2 regions of the Exiguobacterium sp. B2(2022) genome follow, and region 1 is predicted to be linked to the other one. Evidence: riboswitches for the same ligand, from Rfam matches in the RefSeq annotation. Region 1 holds a riboswitch; the other holds the start of a gene.
What was found. Region 1 has a riboswitch for thiamine pyrophosphate ahead of tenA (thiaminase II). Riboswitches for the same ligand answer to the same signal wherever they lie in the genome.
Positions count from the first base shown of each region.

Region 2: linked by a shared signal. The riboswitch ahead of thiW (energy coupling factor transporter S component ThiW) and the one ahead of tenA (thiaminase II) in region 1 are both predicted to bind thiamine pyrophosphate.

Region 1 is NZ_JAPEHX010000028.1:31,157-34,266, forward strand. It holds gene thiD (bifunctional hydroxymethylpyrimidine kinase/phosphomethylpyrimidine kinase) at 1-57, opposite strand, end outside; gene thiM (hydroxyethylthiazole kinase) at 54-845, opposite strand; gene tenA (thiaminase II) at 842-1,516, opposite strand; TPP riboswitch at 1,605-1,709, opposite strand; gene ON063_RS07395 (ion channel) at 1,837-2,241, shown strand; gene ON063_RS07400 (hypothetical protein) at 2,249-2,401, opposite strand; gene ON063_RS07405 (aminoglycoside 6-adenylyltransferase) at 2,452-3,110, opposite strand, start outside.
Region 2 is NZ_JAPEHX010000035.1:23,761-26,870, reverse strand. It holds gene ON063_RS08640 (GNAT family N-acetyltransferase) at 52-528, shown strand; gene ON063_RS08635 (hypothetical protein) at 523-786, opposite strand; gene thiW (energy coupling factor transporter S component ThiW) at 847-1,332, opposite strand; TPP riboswitch at 1,399-1,498, opposite strand; gene ON063_RS08625 (hypothetical protein) at 1,544-2,284, opposite strand; gene ON063_RS08620 (hypothetical protein) at 2,358-3,053, opposite strand.

The DNA.
Region 1 (3,110 bases):
AATACCGGCTCCGCCCCCTGAATCAGATCCTGCAATCGTCAATACTTGCGGTCTCATGATGTCGACACCTCGATTCGATTCGTCGGGATTGTATATTGTGTCAATTGATGGAGGGCATTTAAAAAATGAATCGGAAAATCTCCCGGTCCTTCTGCCCGTTCGCTCGCCAACTCCCCGCAATAGGAATATCCCGACACGGCTGTCACCGTCGCCTTGAGCGCATTCTTTTCGACTGCTAGACATGCCCCGACGACCGCACTAAGTAAGCATCCCGTACCGGTCGTCTCAGTCATCCGTTTTGTCCCACCGCGTACTTCCATGACAACACTCCCGTCGCTGACCACGTCTTCTTTTCCAGTTACGGCTACGACGCACCCGTATCGTTTCGCTGCTTCAAGCGCCAATTGTCGCGGTTCGCATGCTCCGTCACCCGCATCGACACCTCGCGCTACCCAATCGACACCTATCAATGTCGCAATTTCTCCTGCATTTCCCCGAATGACCGTGACACGGACGTGACGCAAAATACGCTCGACGACATCCCGGCGGAATGACGTCGCCCCGACTCCAACCGGATCAAGTACAATCGGGCATCCCGCTTCGTTCGCCGCTTGTCCCGCACGAATCATCGTCGCCTCAGTCATCGTACCGAGTGTCCCGATGTTTAACACGAGCGCATCGCTCACAAACGTCATCTCTGCCACTTCTTCAATCGCATCTGCCATCACCGGAGAGGCACCGAGGGCGAGCAGTCCATTCGCCGAAAAGTTTGCTACGACTGTATTTGTGATGTTGTGGATCAACGGTGCCTGCTTTCGAATCTCGCTCCAAATCTCATGTCTCATTGGTTGACCTCCTGAGACAACGTCCAAGATTCAAGCGTCCATGCCATTTCCCAAAAGGCGACTTCGTAATAGCAACTCTTCAAGAAGAGTTTTGTGTAACGAAGCCGTTCTTCTTCTGTCGCTTGTCCAGCCAATTCATCCAACCGATCAATCTGTTCTTCCACCAACTCACGGAACCACTCCGAACCATACGTCGCAATCCAAGCTGAATAAATCGGATGGTCGGGTCGTTTATCTTTTAAACGTTCACCGATTTCGTAATACACCCAATAACACGGAAGGATTGACGCCAATACGTCACCGAGTGTCGGTCCTGCCTGTTGCATATGAAGCGCATACGCGTAAGCGGTCGGTGCCGGCTCGAATGTCGCCAGTTCAACATCCGTCACGTTGAGCATCGTAAAGAACTCACGATGAAGTGAGAGTTCCGCCTCAATCGTGTGTAAGGCATGTGTCAAAAAGCGACTCGATAGTTCCATCGTCGGTGCGAGCGTCGCCCCTTTGGCCTGCACTTTCGAGAATTGATTCAAGTAATACGAATCTTGCATGACGTAATGTCTAAACTTTTTCTCATCGAGCGTTCCTTCTCCGAGTGAACGAACGAACGGATGATGAAAGCTTGCTTCAAACAATCCATCCGCTTCCTGACGTAAGTGATCTGTAAATTTCATAATAACTCCCCCTTATAACAGATAAAAAGACGCCGCCTCCCATAACGGAAGCGGCGTCTCGAACAGTCATATCTAGGTGAAGCCATATGAGTCGTCTCGCCCACTTCCCTACGCTAGCGTGAACTAGATCAGGTTCGAAGGGTCTGGACCTTGTCCATCTCAGCCGCGTGACGCGACTCCCCTAGTGGCAAACATTATGAAATTCAGTCGTCTTCGACCACATTCTATCAATCTTTTCATCAATTGCAAACCTTTTCCGATTCTGTTTTTCATTCTTCGCTTCGGGAATGGGTAAATGAACTCATTTACATGAAAAGGATGTGTCCGGATTGAATACGATTTTATTAACCATTGCATTACTCTTCATCAGTTTGAACGTGTTTTGGTTTTTCAAACGTCAAACGTACAAGCAAACAGGATTTGACGGGAGATTGTTCGCTCAGTTGTTCGTTAGCCTACTTGGTGTCATGTTAGGATTCACATTGATTTATTATGCTTTGTCTCGTGATTCAGTCATTCTTGTGACTTCACTCGAATCCATGAATGCCGTTGAACCGACTTGGGAAAACCTCCTGTATTTCAGCGGGGTCACTTTATTATCAATCGGATTTGGTGATTTGTTGCCGATTGGTTTGACCCGATTATTCGCCATCATCGAAGGCGCCATCGGCATTTTGTTACCGAGTGCCTTCTTCATCAAATCGATGTATCAAAAAGACAAGTGAACATGTCCTAGCGCCCCGTGATGAGTAAGAACATATTAAATGCGACGAGACCAAGGGGAAGCATCGCAACCAAAATGATTGGCCATTTCTTTAAACGAATGCCGACAAAGAGGACAAGACTTCCGACTAGAAGAGCAATAAATGTCGTATATGGGTTCATGAAAAAACGCTCCTTTCTCTATAAGGAGCGTTTCCCGGCTCACGGCCTCATTAATCGTTCGAATGTCGAAGTGTTGCACATGCGGCACGGACGCGTCTGGCTTCTTCTTCCCGGAAGACGAAATCACCTTGTTCCGCGACACGCTGCGCGCAAAAGAAGAAGAGTGATTGCAGGCGGTCATGCGTGTCTTCAATCGCGCTCAGCTCAGCCGAGGCATACGTCGCCGTGAGCATCTCCCACAACTCTTCCGGTAAATGCTCTCGCATCCCGTCGCCCGATTTCCCGAGATTCACAGAAAAGTGCGTCGCATAGCCGATATTCCATTGCATCATCTGACGGAGCATATTTCGCATGATGTCGAGATGATCGAGCGCGTATAACACCTGGTGTCGTTTGATTCCTTTGACAACATAGAGTGACACCCACCAAAATTCATTCCAACAAGACGCATACTCATCAGCAGACGGGCGTGTCACACGGTATGTGTCGTCTGACGGTGTCACACTCGGATGATGGTCTCGGTCGAACACGATTTGACTGAGCGAATCGGCTTCGAGCATCTCATCAAGTTGCTCGATGCTTCGAATCGTCAAATCAATACGATGTCCGTCTACATACTGCACCAAAAATGTCACATGTCGTTCGGAATCAGACGTTTCAGGTGTCTGCATAATCAAGACGTCTCCAAACATGTCGATCCATGAGCAAT
Region 2 (3,110 bases), on a different contig from region 1:
TTTTACGGGAGAAAGCGTATGAAAGAGAGAGAAAATCAACGAGGTGAAAGCATGAAAGGAAATGAAATCACGATTCAACCGGTTGATGCAGTCAATCGAGAGACGATCATTGCTCTATCAGTGGACGAGAAACAGTCCCGATTCATCGAGACGAATGCCGAGTCGCTTCAAGAGATGGTCGAGGATACGAAATATAATTGGCAGAGCTATGCATTTTATGACGGTGAGCGACCGGTTGGCTTCATGATGGTCGGAGCAGAAAATCAGACAGAACGTTATGTGTGGCTCGATCGTTTAATGATGGATCAAAACGAACAGGGGAAAGGCGTTGGGACGAAGTGCCTACGCATGGCAGTGGAATTCATCCAGACACAATACGACGTGGATGATATCATCCTGAGCCTCCATCAAGAGAATGAAGCCGCGAAACGATTTTATGCGAAAAACGGCTTTGTCGACAGCGGCTTGATTGATGAATGGAACGGCGAAGCAATCTGGGTCTATCACACAAAAACCCGACCGTCATAAGTCGGTCGGATTCTCGGATGGATTTGTTGTCTTTATAGCATTCATACTCATCGAAAAGAGAACGATAGCGGCAAATAAAAATAGGGGAACGAACCAGTTGTTTAGAAACGGATCGACAAACGTCGGTTCTTCCGGCCAGCTCCCTGTTGAGATTTGGGCGTTCCAACGGGTATAGAGTGCGATGCGTTCGAGTGTGTATAAGAGTCCGGATAAAAACAACAATATACCACCCGCTACAAGCTGATTGAAACGTGACATAAAACCCCTCCTCTATAGATGTTGTCTATAGTTTACCATTTCCATCCAATCGAGAGGCTTTTATTTAAGTATGCTCGGTCGCAGCTGTTTGACACGTGATAAGACGAGCCAACCGAGAAGCGCGCCTGTCAAACTAGAGGCAAGGAACGCTGGGACGAAGAAGAAGGCACCGAACGTCGAACCCATTAACAGTTTCGCATACGGGACGGCAATCAACGAGGCGATGACACCAGTTCCGATGATTTCTCCGAGAGCGGCAGCATAGACGCGATTCGTGCGAACGAAGAACATACCAGCAAGAAATGCACCAATCATGCCACCGGGGAACGCGAGAAGTGACCCTGTGCCGGTCATGACGCGAATGAGTCCGGTCACGAAAGCGACGAGAACGGCTCCAATCGGACCGACGGTAACTGCTGCAATCACGTTCACCATATGCTGAATCGGATAAGCGCGGGCGACACCCGTGGGAATCGAGATGAACATTGAGCCGACGACGGCGATGGCAACGAGCATTGCCATCCAAGTGAGTTGTTGAATACGCATGAATAGTCTCCTTTCAAAATAAAAACGCCACGTTTCCAGACGGAAAAATGGCGTGGATATACAGAGGCGTATCCCAAGCCACTTCCCTACGCTGGTATGAGCCAGATCAGGTTCAAAGGGTCCGGCAACATGCCGTCTCAGCCCGAAGGCTCCCCTAGTGGTCGATTATTGACTTGAGTATAGCATAACTAAAATCGGAAGGGAGGAGAAATTATCCCTCATTCTTGGCTAACAGGTCCTCATAGTCCTTCTCGTTCCAAAAGAGCGGTGAGATGGATTCGGGACCTTTTAATATTTCTCCATCTTGATCGTATACGATGGCATATCCGTTCTCGACATCGAACACGAACAAGTCGGCAGTCACTTCGGTCACGCCATTGCCGGCGATAATCACATCGTCAATTGGCTCCCGTGCCAGTTCGACACCCGCTTCATCGAGTTCGACGAGGAGGGCTGACGTGTACGCATGGCGGTCATAGACGGATTGAAATTCATCCTGCGTAAGGATGACGTCGGTAGGCGGGGCACTCGTTCCGAATTTTCGATTCTCTATCTCTTCGACATACTGAAGGAAAGACTCCTCTTGCCAAAACAGCGGAGCGACCGATTCGGAACCGTTGATTACCGTTCCGTCCTGACTGTCGAATACCGTGGCATACGTCCCGTCATCGAGTTTGAACGGATAAATATCTGCATATGTGTGCTCAAGCCCGTTTCCGGCAATGATGACGCGTTCAAACGTCTCGCGGAACGGTTTGATGCCTTGTTGTTCGAGCGCAGCGAGGAGCGGTTGTGTTTGTTCATATTGGTCATAGACGTCTTTAAAGTCTTCGCGCGTCCATTCAGTGATGGGTTCATCGGGTGATTCGATCGGGATCGGATTGTCTGCCACCGTATCCGTACAACCTGTGAGTAAAAGTGCCCCTAATCCGAATATCGCCCATCGTCTCATGATTTCATCCCCTTAACTGACATTTTCCACCATTTTATCATTCATGAATGAAAAGTAGAACCTGTGCACATTCTCACTCGGGGTGAGGACGTGTCGCGTAGTGATCGAGTGTGCTCTTAAAGTGGAGTGTGTCTTCTTCAGAAATCGTCACGCCTGAGGATGTGCCGTAGCGGACCGCATGATAAACGGACGGGTTCATCGGTAAATCGATGCGTTGGAACCACTCTTGCAGTGTCTCATGAGCACGCAATCGCTTGGCTGGTACGAGAGATTGGTTGAATGCGATCAGTGCATCGCGAATCGGGACGTTCGTGAACGCTGTGAGCGTCGAAACGGACGAAACGTTCTTGTTTTGTAACGATTCGAAAAGCGGGTCTGCGTTTGAATCAACATGATCTCGTGCGAGCGCCAAACGTTGCTTCCGTTTTCGATAGACATAGAAACTGAAGCAACAGAATGCGATCAAAAAAGCGACGAATAGCCCAAGATTTCGTCGTGTTGATTCGCCAGAGCTCGTGATTCTCTCAAAAAAGTGATGTTTTCCTTTTTGAGGATCCAATTCAAACGGGTAATCTGCTTTGGATTCACCAATTAAAATGCCATCATCCTCATCCGATAGGAGATCAGTCGGGGGACTATTATTTTCCTCGACCGGTATCGTTTCCGGGTTATAGAGCCACTCGAATACACTCGTCGCAATCACTATCATCGTGAACGTGCCAAGAAGTGTGGTGGCAATCAGGAGAAGAAACTTGTTCGTCCAGCGCAAGAAGACACCTCCTTTTGAATGTTCAGACTATTTGTTGTTTATCTTACCATAAAAAGG